2 regions of the Streptomyces nodosus genome follow, and region 1 is predicted to be linked to the other one. Evidence: riboswitches for the same ligand, from Rfam matches in the RefSeq annotation. Region 1 holds a riboswitch; the other holds the start of a gene.

The links. Region 1 has a riboswitch for thiamine pyrophosphate ahead of CP978_RS30215 (purine-cytosine permease family protein). Riboswitches for the same ligand answer to the same signal wherever they lie in the genome.
Region 2: linked by a shared signal. The riboswitch ahead of thiO (glycine oxidase ThiO) and the one ahead of CP978_RS30215 (purine-cytosine permease family protein) in region 1 are both predicted to bind thiamine pyrophosphate.

What each region holds. Positions count from the first base shown of each region.
Region 1 is NZ_CP023747.1:6,811,865-6,822,273, reverse strand. It holds gene CP978_RS30255 (hypothetical protein) at 1-115, opposite strand, end outside; gene CP978_RS30250 (hypothetical protein) at 154-333, opposite strand; gene CP978_RS30245 (nucleotide-binding domain-containing protein) at 440-1,630, opposite strand; tRNA gene CP978_RS30240 (tRNA-Pro) at 1,830-1,903, opposite strand; gene CP978_RS30235 (DUF309 domain-containing protein) at 2,003-2,527, shown strand; gene cobF (precorrin-6A synthase (deacetylating)) at 2,586-3,356, shown strand; gene CP978_RS30225 (cobalt-precorrin-6A reductase) at 3,378-4,124, opposite strand; gene CP978_RS30220 (sulfite exporter TauE/SafE family protein) at 4,185-4,958, opposite strand; TPP riboswitch at 5,013-5,108, shown strand; gene CP978_RS30215 (purine-cytosine permease family protein) at 5,100-6,497, shown strand; gene thiD (bifunctional hydroxymethylpyrimidine kinase/phosphomethylpyrimidine kinase) at 6,494-7,291, shown strand; gene CP978_RS30205 (SLC13 family permease) at 7,395-8,678, shown strand; gene gndA (NADP-dependent phosphogluconate dehydrogenase) at 8,875-10,314, shown strand.
Region 2 is NZ_CP023747.1:2,236,110-2,246,518, forward strand. It holds gene CP978_RS10185 (SCO2102 family sporulation regulator) at 1-85, opposite strand, end outside; gene metF (methylenetetrahydrofolate reductase [NAD(P)H]) at 142-1,065, opposite strand; gene thiE (thiamine phosphate synthase) at 1,166-1,834, opposite strand; gene CP978_RS10200 (Rv2175c family DNA-binding protein) at 1,937-2,302, opposite strand; gene CP978_RS10205 (NAD(P)/FAD-dependent oxidoreductase) at 2,441-3,667, opposite strand; TPP riboswitch at 3,850-3,960, shown strand; gene thiO (glycine oxidase ThiO) at 3,959-5,125, shown strand; gene thiS (sulfur carrier protein ThiS) at 5,233-5,433, shown strand; gene CP978_RS10220 (thiazole synthase) at 5,436-6,230, shown strand; gene pknB (Stk1 family PASTA domain-containing Ser/Thr kinase) at 6,395-8,308, shown strand; gene CP978_RS10230 (deoxyribonuclease IV) at 8,347-9,246, shown strand; gene CP978_RS10235 (sulfite oxidase-like oxidoreductase) at 9,320-9,952, opposite strand; gene bfr (bacterioferritin) at 10,107-10,409, shown strand, end outside.

The DNA.
Region 1 (10,409 bases):
AGGTTTCCTCCCCCTGCTCCCACCTATCGATCCAGCCCAGATTGACGCGCCACCGATGATCACAGCGCCCACAGAGCATCTGCCGCTCGCGCGAGAAGTCGATCCGTCGTTCCACGGCACCATTCTCCGGAAGCGTCCGACGGAGAACCAGCCTCAGCCGAGGCCTCGAAACCGCCGGAACTCCGCTTCCGCGGCATCTGCTTCGGCGCGGAGCAGATCGACGATCTGCCCTGCGAACCTGCCGGGATCCTCGGAACACAGCTCAGCAGCGCAGCGAACGCCGTGCCACTTGCCCGCGAAGGCCATCTCGGCGTTGAGCCGGGACTCGGACATGCAGCGAGAGAACTGCTCATGCTTCAACACTAGGGGCGGATGCGCCTGAAACGCCGAGCCCCCGGCCGATTCGGCGGGGCCTCGGCGCGCGACGAGGATTCGTTCTCTACAAGGCGTTCGCCGCCTTTACGCTCGTGTTGCTGACCGGCACGTCGATCTGGTCCCGAGCGACGACGACCCCGTCCTTCACTACGTAGCACTCGACGGCGTGCTCACCTCTGAAGTCCGAGTGCTCGATGCGGACGCCCCGCTTGCTCGAGTCGACGATCTGGCCGCGGATCGCGTCCCGCCGCTCGGCTTCCGGGCCACGATTGAGCACCTTCCACTTCAGCGTGTAGGGCTCCCCGACCGAGCAACTGGTGACCACGAACTTCAAGCTCTTGTCGGCCTTGAGCAGGATCCCGCCGCGACGCATCGCGCGAAGCCAGGTCGGACGCCATCCGGCCTGCGTGACCTCGCAGTCGATGGACACGGTCTCGGACACGTCGACCGGGAACTTATCCTCGATGAACTCCTCGGTGTCCCTGAACGACCGGGACGACTCGCTCGCGCTCTTCGCCAGCGGCACCGACGTGCCGAAGACCTCGCGCCACTTCTTGTTGGCGGACGTCTTGCCTTCGTCCGCGATCGCCTCGAGGCATCGGTTGTACGCCTTCTTGGCCTTCGGCTGGAACTGCGCCTTGACGTGGACCCGCTGACGGCTGCCCAGCGCCAGGTAGTACTCCTGCTCTGACTGATCCTTGAGGAATTCGAAGAAGTCGCGGGCCATGAGGTCGAACGAGCCTGTGCCCGCTGCGTCGTAGTCGTCGGTCTGGTCGAAGAAGTTGTAGACGAGGGTGTCGATGAGCAGGCCGCCTATGTTTACGCGATTCGCGTTCTTCCAGGCCCGTGCCATCCGGGCGAGGTGGCGCATGTTCGTCGAGGTGCGGTCGTTGCACTCCTTGGTCACGGCGATCTCCTCGCGCGGCTTGGTGACCTTCCAGGCCTCAGCCTTCGTGTCCGGGTAGTCGAAGCTGCCGTCGACGTTCTCGAATGCCGGCTGGACCTCGAACTTGAAGGCGTTGGACGTGAACCGCACTCGGACGACACACTGGTCGACGCGGATCTCAGTGTTCTTGTACCGCGCCTTGAGGTCGTCCCGAACCCTCTCGAGAATTTTCTCCGCGGGCCGGTGTCCCCCTCGTAGCTTGACCGGATCCCGGGCGGGAGGACGAAGATCATGTCGAGGTCGGACACTCCCTTGATCGCGGTGTGCCGGCCGAACGATCCGACCATCAGCGCGCCCCGCCACCATCATCTGTCCGGGACGCACTAGAAAGCCACAGGTCAGACCATGTACCCGCGCCACCGGCCTGCCATCTATGGCGCACCTTGACTGGGTCAAGGTGCGCCGCAACCCCTCTAAAGTGCACTGGTCCCCAAGCGGTCCCCAAGAATGACCAAGGGGCCGCTTCAGATCTCCTCTGAAACGGCCCCTGACCTGCGACTTCGTAAAGTCGGGACGACAGGATTTGAACCTGCGACCCCTTGACCCCCAGTCAAGTGCGCTACCAAGCTGCGCCACGTCCCGATGCGTTTTCCGCGGTGTCCCGCGTGATCACGCAGGTAGAACTTTACCTCACATCGGAGAGTGCCCCGGAGCGGGAGCGGGAGGCGCGACAATCGGGGTATGAGCGACGCAACGGGAGCCGGGGCGGGGCAGGGGCGTGACCGGGACGCGGAGGGGCGGGCCCGCAGTGGGCGGCCGCGGGACGGGTTGGGGCGGCCCCTGCCCTATGGGGTGCCGGGGGTGGCGCGGCAGCCGGAGGGGATCGTGCGTACCCCGGAGGACAGCGTCACCGAGGCGCAGGCGCTTCTGGACGCGGGGAAGCCGTTCCATGCGCATGAGGTCTTCGAGGACGCCTGGAAGTCGGGGCCCGGTGAGGAGCGCGCCCTGTGGCGTGGGCTCGCCCAGTTGGCGGTCGGGCTCACGCATGCCGCCCGGGGGAATGCGACCGGTGGCGCCCGGTTGTTGCGGCGCGGTGCCGGGGGCGTCGAGGAGTGGGCGGCCGAGGCGGGACGGGACCGGCCGTACGGCATGGCGCTGGCGGACGTGGTGGCCTGGGCACGGGAGTTGGCGGCGGAGGTGGAGCGGGAGGCGGCCGCGGTCGACGCCCGGGCCCGGGCTCCCCGGCTGCGCGGGGGCCGGGTCTGAGGCGGGCCGCGTCGGGGGGCGGACGCGTGTTGTCGGTGGGGTACGGCAGACTCGGGGCGTGCGAAGGATTCATGTGATCGGGATCGGGGCGGGTGACCCGGAGCAGCTGACCCTGCAGGCGGTCAGGGCGCTCAGGAGCACGGACGTGTTCTTCGTCCTCGACAAGGGCGAGGTGAAGTCCGATCTGGTCCGGCTGCGCCGGGAGCTCCTCGAGGCGCATCTGCCGGAGGGTTCGTACCGTCTGGTCGAGGCGCGCGACCCCGAGCGCGACCGTTCCGCGGGCGGCAGCGCCTACTCCCCCGCCGTCGGCGACTGGCGTTCGGCGCGTGCGGAGATCTATGAGCGGCTCATCGTGGAGGAACTGGGCGAGGACGAGTGCGGTGCGTTCCTGGTCTGGGGCGACCCCGCGCTCTACGACAGCACGCTCGGCATTCTGGACGAGGTGCTCGGCCGGGGCACGGTGGCCTTCTCGTACGACGTCGTGCCGGGCGTCAGCAGTATCTCGGCGCTGGTCGCCAGGCACCGCACGGGGCTCAACCGGGTCGCCCGGCCCGTGCAGATCACCACGGGGCGCCGGCTGGCGGAGGGCTTCCCGGAGGGCGTCGACGACGTGGTGGTGATGCTTGACGCCCAGCAGGCCTTTCTGCGGTACGCGGACCAGGACATCGACATCTACTGGGGTGCGTACATCGGCACACCGGACGAGATCCTGGTGTCCGGCCCCCTGGCCGAGACGGCCGGTCGCATCGAGCGGCTGCGTGCGGAGGCACGGGAGCGCAAGGGCTGGATCATGGACACCTATCTGCTGCGGAGGCATCCGCGGGACTGAGGCGCCGGGCCCGGGCGGCCGTCAGCGACGGCCGAGTCCCAGCCGGGCGAGAGCGGTGGGCACATCCGGGACCGCGGTCACTCCGTCCGGCAGGGGTGGACGGCGGACGAGCAGCACGGGGAGGCCGAGGTTCCGTGCGGCCGTGAGTTTGGCCGCGGTCGCCGCTCCCCCGCTGTCCTTCGTCACCAGGACGTCGATGCGGTGCCGGCGCAGCAGGGCGGTCTCGTCCTCGACCGTGAACGGCCCTCGGGCCAGCAGCACTTCGAGGTCCGGCGGCAGTGGGGGGACGGGCGGCTCCACCGACCGCACCAGGAAGTGACGGTCCGTCAGGTGGGCGAAGGCGGCCAGGCCCAGTCGGCCGGTGGTGAGGAAGACCCGCCGGCCCAGCGGGGGGAGCAGCGCCGCCGCGTCGGTGAGGGAGGCCGCCTCGTGCCGGCGCTCGCCGGGCAGCATGCTCCAGCCGGGCCTGCGCAGTACCAGCGAGGGGATCCCGGTGGCGGCCGCCGCCTGTGCCGCGTTCGCCGTGATGGCGGTGGCGAACGGGTGTGTGGCGTCGACCAGCTGGTCCACCCGGTGCTCGCGGAGCCAGGCGGCCAGCCCCTCCGCTCCGCCGAAGCCCCCGATCCTGATGTCCCCGTCGGGGGCGGCCGGGGTGGACACCCGCCCGGCCAGGGAGGTGGTCACCCGGACTCCGGGCCGGGCGGCGAGCGTGGCGGCGAGTTCGCGTGCCTCGGTGGTACCGCCGAGGATCAGGACGTGCGGGGGCATGAGGCCGAGGGTACGGGCAGGCGTCCGGCGCCGGCCGGTGCGGGGCTCCCGGTCGCGGGCTCAGCGCAGCAGCAGTTGGAGGGCGCCCACCACCGTCGCCACGATCACCAGCCGCTCGAACAGCCGCTGGTTGATGTGGTGCACCGCCCATTTGCCGAGGAACGCGCCGGGTACCACGAACAGCGCGAGGGCCGCGTCCAGCAGCAGTGAGCGGCCGTCGATGAGGCCGAGTCCCGCGCTGAAGGGCACCTTGGCGACATTGACGATCAGGAAGAAGAAGGCCGAGGTGCCGAGGAAGCCGAGTTTGCGGAAGCCGGCGGAGAGGAGATACATCGACATCACCGGGCCGCCCGCGTTGGCCACCATCGTGGTGAAGCCGCCGAGGACGCCGTAGGAGCGGGCCCTGGCCCGGGCGGCGGGGGTGGTCTCCGTCTCGGGTTCCCCGGCCCGGTCGGCACGTCGACGCCGCCACAGGGTGACCGCCGTCATCAGCAGCAGGATCGCGCCGATCGACGTCCGTACGATCCCGTCGTCGGCCCACACCAGGAACAGCGTGCCGAGGACGACTCCCGCGCCGACCGCGGGGAACAGCCGCCACAGGGTGGGCCAGTGGGCGTGCCGCCGGTAGGTGAGGACGGCGAGGACGTCACCGGTGATCAGGACGGGCAGCAGGATGCCGGTCGAGGCGCGGGCCGGCAGGACGGCGGCGAATATCGCGAGGCTGACCGTGTTGGCGCCGCTCACGGCGGTCTTGGAGAAGCCGACCAACAGCGCGGCGCAGGCCAGGGCGGCGAATCCCCACGGGGATATGTCCCAGAGCGTCATCGTGTTCATGTGGGGACCGATGCTATGTCACGCCTCCGATCGCGCTCGGGGTAGTCTTCCGGCGTACCGGACACGGGGTGCCCCCCCTCGGGGGCTGAGATCACACCCGTCGAACCTGAACCAGTTCGTACTGGCGGAGGGATGTCTTCCATGCCTTTGGCGCATGTTTCCGGCGGGCTGCCCGCCGACGACCGGCGAGCCGTCTTCGACGGTCGGATGCCGGCCGCTCCCGGCGACCTCAGGGTCGAGGGGCACGGCATCGAACCGGTCCCGGAGAGCAATCGCTACGGCGGCGCGGGCCGGCTCTTCACAGTGTGGTTCGCCCCGAACCTGACCATGACCGGTGTGTTCACCGGGACCATCGGCATCTCGCTGGGCCTGGATTTCACCACCGCGCTGGTCGCGGTCGTCCTGGGCACGGTGCTCGGCGCGGTGCCGACCGCCTACCTCGGCACCTGGGGGAGCCGGACCGGCGCCGGCCAGCTCCCGCTGGCCCGGCTGGCGTTCGGGCGCGCGGTGGTGCTGCCCGGCGTGCTGCAGTGGATGTCGTCGGTGGCCTGGGACGCGCTGATCGGGCTGTTCGGCGGTGACGCCCTGGCGCGGCTGTGCGGCTGGCCGTTCTGGCTGGGCGTTCTGGTCATGATGGTGGGGCAGGGTGCCCTCGGCGCCCTGGGCTACGAGGCGATCCACCGGCTCCAGACCGTCATGACCTTTGTGCTCGCGGCGGCCTTCGCGCTGATCGCGCTGCGGATGCCGGCCGGTTTCCACCTCGCCGCGACGGGCGGCGCGCAGGGTGCGGACCGGGCGGGTGCCTTCGTGCTGACCAGCACGATCGCGCTGAGCCTGACCCTGTCCTGGGCGCCGTACGCCAGCGACTTCAGCCGCTATCTGCCGCGCACCACCTCCCCCGTACGGATGTTCTGGTGCACGTTGCTGGGTCTGGTGGTGTCCTTCCTGGCCGTCCAGACTCTCGGCCTGTGGGGCGCCTCGGTGCTCACCGATCAGACGGCGGCCGGGGTGGAGACCCTGCTGGGCGGGGGCGCGCCGGGGGCGTTCGGGCTGCTGGCCGTCGCGCTGGCGGCGCTGTGCAGCAACGCGATGAACGACTACAGCGGCTCCCTGGCGTTGCAGACGGTCGGGGTGCGCATCGCGCGTCCGGTGGCGGCGGCGCTCGCCGCGGGGCTCGGTTTTCCGCTGGTGCTGTGGATGCACGCGGCCGACACCACGGCCCGCTTCCAGAACGTCCTGCTGTTCGTGGGCTACTGGATCCCCGGGTTCGTGGCGATCGTGGTCGTCGACTGGCGCGCCCGGCGCGGTGCCGTGACCGATCTGGCCGCCGCGACGGCACGGCCGAGGTCGCCGTGGCCCCCGCTGCTGGCCTTCGCGGGCGCCTTCGCCGCGGCGGTGCCGTTCATGGACACCGGGGTGTATGTGGGTCCGGTCGCCCGCGCGTTGCACGGCGCCGATGTCTCGTACTACGTGGCGTTCCTGGTGGCCCTGCTGCTGTACGCCCCGCTGCGGCTGCGCGAGGAAGGGGGCCGGGCATGACCACGCCACCGCGGGTCCTGACGATCGCCGGGTCCGACTCCGGCGGCGGAGCCGGGATCCAGGCCGATCTGAAGACCATGCTGGCGCTCGGGACGCACGGGATGAGCGTGCTCACCGCGGTGACGGCGCAGAACTCCCTCGGTGTCCAGGGCGCCTGGGAGCTGCCCGTGGACGCGGTGCGCGCCCAGTACCGCAGCGTGGTCGACGACATCGGCGTCCAGGCGGTCAAGACGGGCATGCTCGCGTCACCCGTGCTGGTCACCGCGGTGGCCGAGCTGCTGGCTGACGTGGGGGCCCCGGTGGTGGTGGATCCGGTGAGCGTCTCCAAGCACGGGGACCGGCTGCTCGCCGACGACGCGCTGGACGCCGTACGGACCCGGCTGCTGCCCCGTGCGACGGTGGCCACCCCCAATCTCGACGAGGTCGCGGAGCTGACCGGCCTCCGGGTGACCGACGAAGGGGGCATGCGGCGCGCGGCCGCCCGGCTGCTGTCGTACGGGCCCCGCTGGGTGCTCGTCAAGGGCGGGCATCTGCCCGGCGAGGCCGTGGATCTGCTGACCGACGGTCAGGAGGAGCACTGGCTGCGCGCCCCGCGCCACGACAACCGTCACACCCATGGCACCGGCTGCACCCTGGCCTCGGCCGTCGCGGTCGGGCTGGCGCGGGGCCTCGCGGTGCCGGAGGCGGCGCGGCGGGCCAAGGAGTACGTCACGGCGGCGATCGCGGCGGGGTTCCCGCTGGGCGCCGGAATCGGCCCGGTGGACCACGGATGGCGGTCGCGCACAGGCGGGTGAGGGGCGGGTCCGGACCGGCACCCGGGTCGAGGTGTCGCAGCGCTTGCGCCGGGACTGATGTGATGGAGGGGAACCATCGATTCCGTCCTGGAAGGACCGAGCCCTGAACACCGCGCTCGCCGAGGCCCTCTCCGTCGTCCTGCTCGTCGTCGTACTGGCCGGAGCGGTGGTACGGCCGTTCGGGCTGCCGGAGGCGGTCGTGGCGGTGCCGGCCGCCGGGATCGCGGTCGCGGCCGGCGCCATCTCACCGGGCCATGCGCGTGCCGAGGCGGCGCAGCTGGGGCCGGTGATCGGTTTTCTGGCGGCCGTCCTGGTGCTGGCTCACTTCTGCGCCGTGGAGGGGCTGTTCAAGGCGTGCGGGGCCTGGATGGCGCGGTGGGCCGCGGGGTCTCGCCGGCGGCCGGGGCGCGGAAGCCTTCCGGGGCGGCTGCTGGCCGCGGTGTTCCTCCTGGCGTCGGTGATCACCGCGGTGCTCAGCCTGGACGCCACGGTGGTGCTGCTGACGCCCGTGGTGTTCGCCACGGCGGCCCATATGGGCGCCCGCCCCAGGCCGCACCTCTATGCCTGCGCCCATCTGTCGAACACGGCTTCGCTGCTGCTGCCGGTCTCCAATCTCACCAATCTGCTGGCGTACGGCGCGGCCGGGCTGAGCTTCACCCGGTTCGCGGCGCTGATGGCGCTGCCGTGGCTGGTAGCCGTGGCCGCCGAGTATGTCGTCCTCCGGCGCTTCTTCCGCCACGACCTGGACGCCGGAGCGGCAGCCGGGGATCCCGGGGAGCCGCCGCGGCTGCCCCTGTTCGCCCTGGTGACGGTGGCGTGCACGCTCGCCGGGTTCGTGGTCGCCTCCTTCCTGGGCGTCGACCCGGCGTGGTCGGCGGCGGCCGGGGCGCTGACGCTGGCCGTCCGTGCGCTGGTGCGGCGCCGGACCACCCCGGTCACGGTGGTGCGCGCGGCGGCGCCGTCCTTCCTCGCCTTCGTGCTGGCGCTGGGCATCGTGGTGCGCGCGGTGGAGGACAACGGGCTCGCGGGCGCTCTCGGCCGTGCCGTCCCCGGCGGGACCGGGCTGCCCGCCCTGCTGGGGATCGCGGCGCTGGCGGCCCTGCTGGCCAATGTGATCAACAATCTCCCCGCGGTGCTGGTGCTGCTCCCGCTGACCGCGCCCTCGGGCCCCGGCGCGGTGCTCGCCGTGCTGCTCGGTGTGAACATCGGCCCCAACCTGACCTATGCGGGTTCCCTGGCCACCCTGCTGTGGCGGCGCGTCGTCCATCAGCACGACCACGGCGTCGATCTGAGGGAGTTCACCCGGCTCGGGCTGCTCACCGTGCCGGCCGCGCTGGGCTGCGCGGTGGTGGCTCTCTGGGTGTCCCTCCACGCCATCGGCGTCTGAGACCGGGGCCCGAACCGCACGACCGCCTCGGGAGCGGGGCCTTTCGCCCGGCGCTGAATCCGGACGAGCACTGAGCAACTCCGGCCCCGTCGTGCGTACGTGATCGGTACAGCGGCATCAGCCGCACCGAACGACAGCGACGTCCGCCGCGCCCGTGGAACGCGGGCGCGGCGGATCCGGACCCGAGGAGCACAGCATGCAGGCGACCGCGCAGATAGGCGTCACCGGGCTCGCGGTGATGGGCCGCAATCTGGCCCGCAACTTCGCCCGGCACGGCTACACCGTCGCCGTGCACAACCGCACCCCGGCCAGGACCGAGGCGCTGGTCGAGGAGTTCGGGCACGAGGGCGCCTTCGTGGCCGCCGGGACGGCCGAGGAGCTGGTGGCGGCCCTCGAGCGGCCCCGCCGCCTGATGATCATGGTGCAGGCGGGTGCCGCGACGGATGCCGTGATCGAGGAGTTCGCGCCGCTCCTGGAGTCCGGCGACATGATCATCGACGGCGGCAACGCGCACTTCACCGACACCCGGCGCCGTGAACGGTCGCTGCGCGAGCGGGGCATCCACTTCGTCGGGGTGGGCGTCTCCGGCGGCGAGGAGGGCGCACTGAACGGACCGAGCATCATGCCCGGGGGGTCACCGGAGTCGTATGCCGCGCTCGGTCCGATGTTCGAGAAGATCAGTGCCAAGGTCGACGGCGAGCCCTGCGCCACGCATATCGGCACGGACGGCGCCGGGCACTTCGTGAAGATGGTGCACAACGGCATCGAGTACGCCGACATGCAGCTGATCGGCGAGGCGTACGACCTGCTGCGCCAGGTGGCCGGCCTCTCCCCCGCGGCGATCGCCGAGATCTTCCGCGAGTGGAACAAGGGCCGCCTGGACTCGTATCTGATCGAGATCACGGCGGAGGTGCTGTCCCATGTGGACGCGGCGACCGGAAAGCCGTTCGTGGACGTGGTCGCCGACGCCGCCGGGCAGAAGGGCACCGGGCGCTGGACCGTGCAGACCGCGCTGGACCTGGGGTCCCCGGTGACCGCTGTCGCCCAGGCGACCTTCGCCCGCGCCGCCTCCGGGCAGTCCGCACTGCGCGCCGCCTACCGCGGGCTGCCCGGCGGGACCCGGTGGGACCTGACCCCGTACGAGGTCGAGCGCTTCACCGCCCAGGTGGAGCAGGCCCTGTACGCGTCCAAGGTGATCGCCTACGACCAGGGCTGGAAGATGATCCTGGACGCCGCCGAGGAGTTCGGCTGGGAGATCGACCTCGGCGCGGTCGCGAAGATCTGGCGTGGCGGCTGCATCGTCCGGGCCGCCTTCCTCGACCGTATCCGCGCCGCCTACGCCGCCGATCCGGGCCTGCTCAGCCTGGTCTCCGACGGGGGTTTCGCGGCGGAGATCGCGGACGCCCAGGTGCCCTGGCGGGAGGTGATCGCCACGGCGGCCCGCCGGGGCGTGCCGGTGCCCGCGTTCTCCGCGTCCCTGTCGTACTACGACTCCCTGCGCGCCGACCGGCTGCCGGCCGCGCTCACCCAGGGCCAGCGCGACTACTTCGGCGCCCACACCTACCGGCGCGTCGACCGCGAGGGCAGCTTCCACACGCTCTGGGGCACCGCCGACCGCGCGGAGACGGAGGCCTGAGCCGGACGGCAGCAGGGGGCTGAACCCTGCGGGCGGGGAGGCGGGCGGGGCCGGGGGGTGTGCGGCACCCCGGCCTCCCCGCCGGTTCTTTTCCG
Region 2 (10,409 bases), 4.6 Mb from region 1:
GACGTGCCTTGTACTGCAGCAGCACCTCACCGAGCAGCCACAACGCGACGATGCCGAACGCGATGTAGAGGACCGTCCAGCCCATGTACGCCCCTCTCCCAGTGACCGCTAGGCAGTGTGTCGTACGCCGGTGCGGCCGGTCTAGGTCCGCTGAGAATGGTGCAGACCCAGATTTTCGTAGATTTCCAGCGTCGCCGTGGAGTTGTTCAGTGTAATGAAGTGCAGTCCGGGGACGCCCTCGGCCAGTAGTCTCGCGCAGAACTCCGTGGCGAACTCGATCCCGACCGAGCGTACAGCCGCCGGATCGTCCTTCGCGCCGAGGATCCGCTCTTTCAGATCCGCGGGGATGGCGGCGTTGCTGAGCTGAGGCAGCCGCTCCAGCAGGCGGACGCTGGTGACCGGCATGATCTCGGGGATGACGGGGGTCGTGCAACCCGCGGCGGCGACCCGGTCGCGCAGCCGCAGATAGGACTCCGGCCGGAAGAACATCTGGGTGATCGCATAGTCGGCGCCGGCCCGGCACTTGTCGACGAAGTGCGCGACGTCACTGTCCCAGTCGGGGGAACGCGGGTGCCTCTCGGGGAAGGCGGCGACGCCCACACAGAAGTCACCCGACTCCTTGATGAGCCGGACGAGTTCGGCCGCATAGGTCAGACCCCGGGGGTGCGGGACCCAGCTGCCCATGGGGTCGCCGGGCGGGTCCCCGCGCACGGCGAGCATGTTGCGGATCCCGGCGTCCGCGTACTGGCCGATGATGTTGCGCAGTTCCGCGACGGAGTGGTTGACCGCGGTGAGGTGGGCGACCGGGGTGAGCGTCGTGTCCTCGACGATCTGCTCGGTCTCCTTGACCGTGCCCGCGCGGGTGGAACCTCCCGCGCCGTAGGTCACGGAGACGAAGTCCGGGGCGACCGCCTCGACCCTTCTCAGCGCGCCCCACAGGTTCCGCTCCCCCTTGGGGGTCTTCGGCGCCGAGAACTCGAAGGAGTAGGTCGTCCTGCCGGAGGCCAGGATGTCGCGCACCGTCCGTGCGCGGTCGGTCCTGGTCGATGCGGTTCCGAGGGCCATAGTCGCAGGTTAGCCAGGGGACGGCCGTCCCCCAACCGGACGCAGGGAATTTGCCCGAATTGTCGACTCCTTGTCCACCTGTCGGACAGTGTCGTCCGGATCACCCCGTGTGCGGCGCCCCGGCGGACCGCAGCCGCCGGTCGAATTCCGCCGCGGCCGCGCCCGGGTCGTCCGCCTCGGTGATCGCCCGGACGACGACCGCACGGCGGGCCCCGGCCTCCAGCACCTGGTCGAGGTTGTCCAGGTCGATGCCGCCGATGGCGAACCAGGGGCGGTCGGTGCCGAGGGCGGCGGTGTGCCGGACCAGGCCGAGACCGGGGGCGGGGCGGCCGGGCTTGGTGGGGGTGGGCCAGCAGGGGCCCGTGCAGAAGTAGTCCACGCCCTCCTGGACGGCGGCGGCCTCGGCCTCCGCCTCGGAGTGCGTGGAGCGGCCTATGAGCACGTCCTCGCCGAGAAGGGCGCGGGCCGCGGGAACGGGGAGGTCGCCCTGGCCCAGGTGCAGGACGTCCGAGGCGGCGGCGTGGGCGACGTCCGCGCGGTCGTTGACCGCCAGCAGCTTGCCGTGGCGGGCGCAGGCGTCGGCGAGGACCTGGAGGTGCTCCAGCTCCTCGGCGGCCTCCATGCCCTTGTCCCGCAGCTGCACGATGTCGACCCCGCCGGCCAGGACCGCGTCGAGGAACTCGGCGAGGTCGCCCTGGCGTCTGCGGGCGTCCGTGCACAGATAGAGGCGGGCGTCCGCGAGACGGGCGGTGCGGGCGGAGTCGGGCACGTCGGGGTCCCCCGTGGTCGATGGCGTACGGGCCGTGGTGGGCCGTGGGTCGTGGCCCGGGGGCCGCGGCCCGTACGCCGGACGGTCGTTCTCAGGATCGGATCAGACGGCGAGCGCCTGCGCGCGGCGCTTCACCTCCGTACCGCGATTCTCGCTGAGGGCCTGTGCAGGGGTGCCGGGCAGGGTCGGGTCGGGGGTGAAGAGCCACTCCAGCATCTCTTCGACCGTGAAGCCGTCGTCCCGCAGCAGCGTCAGGGTCCCGGACAGGCCCTTGACCACCTTGTCCCCGTCGATGAAGGCGGCGGGGACGTGCAGCGCCCGGTTCTCACCACGGCGTACGGCGATGAGCTGGCCGTCCTTGACCAGCTGCCGCACGCGAGTCACCTCGACGCCGAACGATTCGGCGATGTCGGGGAGGGTGAGCCAGCCGGGGACGAGAGCGTCGATCTTTGTGTCAATCTCGGTCACGGGATCAAGCGTGCCATCCCGGACCGACAGTCGGAAGCGGGGCACCTCCGGCCGGGGGTCAGGGTTGCCTCCGGCGGAGCACGCGGGACCGCCGTCAGGGCCGTGGCCCGGCCCCCGTCCGCGCCCGCCCGCGGGCCGTCAGGCCGTCGCCTCCTTGAGCGGGCGCGACGGGTCCGACAGCAGGTCCGGGTCCATCGGGGTGCCCGCCTCGATCAGCCGACGGCCCTGGGCCAGGTCCCGGGGGCGGCCCACCGCCAGAAGGGCCACCAGCCGGCCCGACCGCAGCCAGCACACCGACCAGGCCGCGCCCTCCGGGTCACCGCGCCACACCGTGGAGTCGGCGGCCCCGTGGTGGCCCACGTACTGGACGAAACGGCCGAACTGCTCCGACCAGAAGTACGGCACCGGGTCGTACGCCACCGGCGTCTCCCCGACGATGTTCGCGGCCACCGTGCGCGGCCCCTGGAGGGCGTTGTCCCAGTGGTGGACCAGCAGACGCTGCTCGTAGCGCCCCGACGGGAAGGAGGCGCAGTCCCCGACCGCGTACACATCGGGGACCGAGGCGCGCAGATGGTCGTCGGCCAGCACCTCGCTCTGGGCGCCGAGGGCGATGCCCGATCCGGCGAGCCAGGCCGTGGCCGGGCGCGCCCCGATGCCCACGACCACCGCGTCCGCCCGCACCCGGGTGCCGTCGTCGAGCACCACGGCCCCCGCCTCGACGCGTTCCACCCGTGCCCGGGTGCGCAGCTCGGCGCCGCTGTCCGCGTACCAGGCCGTCATGGGTTCGGCCACCTCCGCGGGCAGCGCCCCGGCGAGCGGCCGGTCCGCGGCCTCCACCACGGTGACCGCGCACCCCGCCTCCCGGGCGGCGGTGGCGAACTCGGCGCCGATCCAGCCGGCGCCCACCACCACGATGTCGTGCTGCTCGGCGAGGACCGGCCGCAGTCGCTCGGCGTCGTCCAGCGTGCGCAGCAGATGCACCCCGGGCACGCCCTCGGCGCCCGGCAGCCGGATCGGCTCGGCGCCGGTCGCGACGACCAGCACGTCGTAGGGCACCGGGCCCTCGGCGGTGTCCAGCTCATGGTCGCCGGGGCGGACCCGGAGCACCTCGCGGCCCAGCCGGAGCTCGATGCCCAGCGCCTCGAAGTCGACGTCGAGCGCGGAGCCCTCGGCCTTGCCGAGCAGGACCGCCTTGGACAGCGGCGGTCTGTCGTACGGCTGGTGCGGCTCCGCGCCGATCAGCGTCACCCCGCCGGTGAAGCCCTGTTCCCGCAGGGCGACCGCGGTCTGCACCCCTGCCATGCCCGCGCCCACCACGACGACGCGCCGTGCCCGGTCACCCCGTGTCTGCCTCTGCTCGCTCACCTGATCACCATAGACAACTGACGGTTCGTCAGTCAGCGGGCGTGCTGAGTGAGCTGTTCCACAGCGTTGCGCGGCGGTCCTCCTGCGGTCCGATGCCGGGGCGAGCAGCGGGCCGCCGGGCGTCCCGCTCCGGACGGAGGCTGCCTTACCGAGGCGAACGGGACGGGCTAGGGTGGCCCCCGTAAAGCACTCGCGGGAGCCCGGCGCACCGGGCTGAGAGGGAGGCTGGCGGCCTCCGACCGTACGAACCTGATCCGGGTCATGCCGGCGAAGGGAGGGGGCTGGACGCCCATGTCGCCCACACCCACATCAGATGTCCTCGTCGTCGGGGGCGGCGTCATCGGACTGGTGACCGCCTGGCGGGCGGCGCAGCGCGGTCTCGCCACCGCCGTGGTGGATCCCGAACCGGGCGGAGGGGCGGCCCGGGTGGCCGCCGGGATGCTCGCCGCCGTCACCGAACTGCACTACGGGGAGCAGACGCTGCTCGGCCTCAACCTCCGTTCGGCGCGGCGTTATCCGGACTTCGCCGCCGAGCTGACCGAGGTCACCGGCCAGGACCTCGGCTACCGCCGGTGCGGCACGCTCGCCGTCGCGCTGGACGCCGACGACCGCACGCATCTGCGGGAGCTGCACGCCCTGCAACAGCGGTCGGGGCTCGCCTCCCAGTGGCTGAGCGGACGCGAGTGCCGCCGGCTGGAGCCGATGCTGGCGCCGGGGGTGCGCGGGGGGCTCCGTGTCGACGGCGACCACCAGGTGGACCCGCGCCGGCTCGCCTCGGCCCTGGTCACCGCGTGCGAACGCGCCGGGGTCGTCTTCCACCGGGCGTGGGCGGAGCGGCTGACGGTGGTGCGGGAGCGGGCCGCCGGGGTGCGGACCGCCGACGGCACCGAACTCGCCGCGGGACGGGTCGTCCTCGCCGCGGGCAGCCTCAGCGGGCGCCTCGCGGGCCTCCCGGAGCAGGTGCGGCCGCCCGTGCGCCCCGTGAAGGGACAGGTGCTGCGGCTGGCCGTGCCGGAGCGGTACGCGCCGTTCCTGAGCCGTACCGTGCGCGCCGTGGTCCGCGGCGGCCAGCTGTATCTGGTGCCGCGCGAGAACGGCGAGCTGGTGGTCGGCGCCACCAGCGAGGAACTGGGCTGGGACACCACGGTCACCGCGGGCGGGGTGTACGAGCTGCTGCGGGACGCGCACGAGCTGGTTCCCGGGATCACCGAACTGCCGCTCACCGAGACCCGCGCCGGGCTGCGCCCGGGCTCCCCGGACAACGCGCCGCTGCTCGGTCCGACGGAGCTGGACGGTCTGCTGCTGGCCACCGGCCACCACCGCAACGGCGTGCTGCTCACCCCGGTGACCGGCGACGTCATGGCACATGTGCTGACCACCGGGGAGCTCCCGGAGGAGGCCCGGCCCTTCGCCCCCGGGCGCTTCACCGCCGCCGCCCTCGCGGAGCAGCCGGCGTGAACACCACGGAGCAGCCCGCAGGCACACCGCCGAACACCGCCGGGCCCCTCGTACGGCCATCGGGTCGTACGGCCGTCGGCCCGTCCGCACACCACGGAGCGACCAGCATGAACATCTCGGTCAACGGGGAGCCGCGTCAGGTGGCTCCCGGCACCCCGCTCGACGACGTCGTCCGCACCCTCACCGCGGCGCCCTCGGGGGTGGCCGCCGCCCTCAACGAGACCGTCGTCCCGCGCACCCGTTGGTCGTCGACCTCCCTCGCCGAGGGGGACCGTGTCGAGATCCTCACCGCCGTCCAGGGAGGCTGACCATGGCCGACGATCCCCTCGTCCTCGGCGGCATCTCCCTTTCCTCCCGGCTGATCATGGGCACGGGCGGCGCGCCGAGCCTCGATGTGCTGGAGCGGGCCCTGGTGGCCTCCGGCACGGAGCTGACGACGGTCGCGATGCGGCGCGTCGACGCCTCGGTGCACGGCTCGGTGCTGTCCGTGCTCGACCGGCTGGGCATCCGGGTGCTGCCCAACACGGCGGGCTGCTTCACCGCGGGCGAGGCCGTGCTCACCGCCCGGCTGGCGCGCGAGGCGCTCGGCACCGCCCTGGTCAAACTGGAGGTCATCGCCGACGAACGGACCCTGCTGCCGGACCCGGTCGAGACGCTGGACGCGGCCGAGACCCTGGTGGACGACGGGTTCACGGTGCTGCCGTACACCAATGACGACCCCGTCCTCGCGCGCAGGCTGGAGGACGTCGGCTGTGCGGCGATCATGCCGCTCGGCTCACCGATCGGCTCCGGGCTCGGCATCCGCAACCCGCACAACTTCCAGCTGATCGTCGAGCATGCGCGGGTGCCGGTGATCCTGGACGCCGGCGCGGGCACGGCCTCGGACGCGGCCCTCGCGATGGAGCTGGGGTGCGCGGGCGTGATGCTGGCCTCGGCGGTGACCCGGGCGCAGGAACCGGTGCTGATGGCGGAGGCGATGCGGCACGCGGTGGAGGCGGGCCGGCTCGCGCGGCGGGCGGGGCGTATCCCGCGCCGGCACTTCGCGGAGGCCTCGTCCCCCACGGAGGGCATCGCCCGGCTCGACCCGGAGCGGCCCGCCTTCTGAGCCCGCGCCCACCGGGTGCCAGGGCGCGAGCCCCCGGCGCGACGGGCCGGCGTACGCCGCCCGCGCGCCGGCGCGGGCGGGGCGCGTCACAGCTCGGCTGCAGTCCCGCGCCGGGGCGGCCGTCGGGGCCGGGCCCGTCGGTGTGCCCTCGTAGACTCAACCGCGTGGATACGACCCTTCAGGACCCCCTCGTCGGGCAGGTGCTCGACGGCCGCTACCGCGTCGAGGCGCGGATCGCCGCCGGCGGGATGGCCACGGTCTACCGGGCCGTGGACACCCGCCTCGACCGCGTCCTCGCGCTCAAGGTGATGCACCCGACGCTGGCCGCCGACCGCTCGTTCGTGGAGCGCTTCATACGCGAGGCCAAGTCGGCCGCACACCTCGCCCACCCGAATGTGGTGCAGGTCTTCGACCAGGGCACCGACAGGTCGTACGTCTATCTCGCCATGGAGTACATCGCCGGGTGCACCCTGCGCGATGTGCTGCGCGAGCGCGGGGCGCTGCAGCCGCGCGCCGCCCTGGACATCCTGGAGCCGGTGCTGGCCGCCCTGGGCGCCGCGCACCGCGCCGGGTTCGTGCACCGCGACATGAAGCCGGAGAACGTCCTCATAGGGGACGACGGCAGGGTCAAGGTGGCCGACTTCGGCCTGGTCAGGGCCGTGAACACGGTCACCGACACCACGGGTGCGGTCCTCGGCACGGTCTCCTATCTCGCGCCGGAGCAGATCGAGAACGGCACCGCCGACCCCCGGGTGGACGTGTACGCGTGCGGGGTCGTTCTCTACGAGATGCTCACCGGCGCCAAGCCCCGGGCGGGCGAGTCGCCCGCCCAGGTCCTGTACCAGCATCTGCACGAGGACGTGCCGGCGCCGTCGGCCGCCGCGCCGGGGCTGTCCGTGGAACTGGACGAACTGGTCGCCTCGGCGACCGCGCGCAACCCCGAGCTGCGCCCGGACGACGCGGTGGCGCTGCTCGGCCAGGTCCTCCGGGTGCGTGCCGCGCTCACCGAGGAGCAGCTGGACGCCGTGCCGCCGGGCGCCGTGGCCCAGGAGCACGACAACGCCGAGGACCGGACCAGCGTGATCCCTCGGCTGCTCCCGGCGGCCCCGGTCCATGAGGACGACGGTCCGGCGCTGAACCGGACGAGCCGGCTGGAGACTCGGCCGGACGAGCCCGCGGGCCGCTTCCGCCGTCCCCGGGGCGGGCTGATCGCCCTGGTGGTCGCCGCGCTGGTGCTGGTCGGCGCGGGGGCCGGCGTCTGGTACATCAACACCGGTCAGTTCACCAAGGTCCCCCCGCTGCTGGCGAAGACCGAGGCCGAGGCGCGGACCCGGCTGAAGAAGGCCGGGCTGGAGGTCAAGCAGGTCGAGCACGCCTACAGCGACACCGTGAAGCGCGGCACGGTGATCAGCAGCGACCCGGAGACGGGCGCGCGGATCCGCACCCATGACGCGGTGACGCTGACCGTCTCGGACGGCCCCCGGACGGTCGCGGTGCCCGATGTGAAGGGCCGGCCGCTGGCCGAGGCGCAGGACCTGCTCAAGAAGAGCGGCCTGGTCCCCGGCATGGTCACCGAGGAGTTCAGCGAGGACGTGCCCAAGGGTTCCGTGACCGGCACGGACCCGGCGGCCGGCACCGAGCGCCGTGGTGGATCGGCGATCGCGCTGAAGGTCAGCAAGGGCAGCCCGGTGGAGGTGCCCGATGTGACCGGTGAGTCCGTCGACGACGCCACGGCGGAACTCCAGGACGCGGGTCTTCAGGTGAAGATCTCCGACACCCCGGTGACCTCGGACCTCGACGCCGGACAGGTCGTCCGGCAGTCGCCGGACGCCGGAGCGCGGACCGGCAAGGGCGACACCGTCACCCTGACGATCTCCAAGGGCCCCGAGCGGGTCGAGGTGCCGGACGTGGTCGGCCGCAATGTCGACGAGGCCCGGAAGACCCTGGAGGCGGCGGGCTTCAAGGTGGAGGAGGACCGCGGACTGCTGGGTCTGTTCGGCGACACGGTCAAGAGCCAGTCGGTCGAGGGCGGGCAGAAGGCGCCGAAGGGGACGACCATCACCCTCAAGATCCGCTGACCTGTCGCCTCCGTGGGGGCGCATGACACCCTTGAGGGGTGAGAACTCAGCAGTCCCGTGGCCCTCTCGGCTCCCTCGGTGTGCCCCGCAATCCCATCGGCGGGCATGTGCCCGTGGCCGGCGGGCTGAACTCCGTCGGGCTCGCCTACGCACATGACCTCGGCGCCGAGACCGTACAGGTCTTTGTGGCCAATCCGCGCGGCTGGGCGACCCCGGCCGGCGATCCCCGGCAGGACGAGGCGTTCCGCGCGGCGTGCGCCGACGGGGCCGTACCGGCCTATGTGCATGCGCCGTATCTGATCAACTTCGGTTCGCACACCGAGGCGACCGTGGAGAAGTCCGTGGCGTCCCTGCGGCACTCGCTGCGCCGGGGCCGTGCGATCGGGGCGCTGGGCGTCGTCGTGCACACCGGCAGCGCCACCGGCGGGCGGGAGCGGGCCGTCGCGCTGGAGCAGGTGCGCGAGCGGATGCTCCCGCTGCTGGACGAGCTGACGCATGACGACGACCCGTATCTGCTGCTGGAGCCGACGGCGGGGCAGGGCGCCTCCCTGTGCTCGCGCGTCCCGGACCTCGGGCCGTACTTCGAGGCCCTGGACGCGCATCCCAAGCTGGGCGTCTGCCTGGACACCTGCCATGTCTTCGCCGCCGGGCACGACCTGACCGGGCCGAACGGGATGCACCGGACGCTGGATCTGCTGGTGGACACCGTCGGCACGGGACGGCTGAAGCTGATCCATGCCAATGACTCCCAGGACGTGGTGGGCGCCCACAAGGACCGGCACGCCAACATCGGCTCCGGCCACATCGGGGAGGACCCGTTCCGCGCGCTGATGACCCATCCGGCGACCGAGGGCGTTCCGCTGGTCATCGAGACACCCGGTGGCAAGGAGGGGCACACGGCGGATGTGGAACGGCTGAAGAAACTCCGCGACGGCTGACCGCCCGGACCGGCGCGCTCCGGGGGGCGTCGGAGGGCGGAGCGTCGCCCGCCGGGAGCGCGCCCGCCGGGAGTCAGAGCTCGGGGCCGTCCCCGGGCTCCTCCTGGTAGGAGTAGCGCTGCTGCTTCCACGGGTCGCCGATGTTGTGGTAGCCGCGCTCCTCCCAGAAGCCACGGCGGTCGGCGGTCATGTACTCGACGCCGCGGACCCACTTGGGGCCCTTCCAGGCGTACAGATGGGGGACGACCAGGCGCAGCGGAAAACCGTGCTCCGCGGTGAGCAGTTCGCCGTCCCTGTGGGTGGCGAAGATCGTGCGCTCCGAGGTGAAGTCGGCGAGGCGCAGATTGGCGCTGTAGCCGTACTCGGCCCAGACCATGACATGCGTGGCGGAGGGCGCGGGCGGGGCGATCTCCAGGATCGTACGGGCGGGAATACCACCCCATTCCGCCCCGATCATGCTGAACTTCGTCACACAGTGCAGATCGGCCACCACGGTGGCATAGGGCAGGGCCGTGAACTCCTCATGGTTCCAGCAGTGCTTCTCGCCGTCCGCGGTGAGGCCGAAGACCCTGAACTCCCAACGCTCGGCCCGGAACTTGGGCACCGGACCGTAGTGCGTGACCGGCCAGCCCCGCTGCAGTCGCTGTCCCGGCGGGAGCTCGAACCGTGCCGCTTCTCCTGATTCGTGCTCCACCGGCTGACTCATGACTCCCATCCTGACAGACCACAGAGGGTGCACATGACCAGCTCGGACCCGAATCAGGCAAATCCCACTAAGCATGGACTTACTGGACACCGTGTGACCCCGGTGCGATCATGCGGCGCAACCCTCCCGTCCCCGCCTGGAAGGAGCCCGCGCGATGCAGGGCGACCCGGAGGTCATCGAATTCCTCAACGAGCAGCTCACCGGCGAGCTGACCGCGATCAACCAGTACTTCCTGCACGCGAAGATGCAGGAGCACCGGGGCTGGTACAAGCTCGCCGAGTACACCCGGCGCGAGTCCTTCGACGAGATGCGGCACGCCGAGGTCCTCACCGACCGCATCCTCCTGCTGGAGGGACTGCCGAACTACCAGCGGCTCTTCCATGTGCGGGTGGGACAGAGCCTCAAGGAGATGTTCGAGTCCGACCGGCAGATCGAGGTGGAGGCGATCGACCGGCTC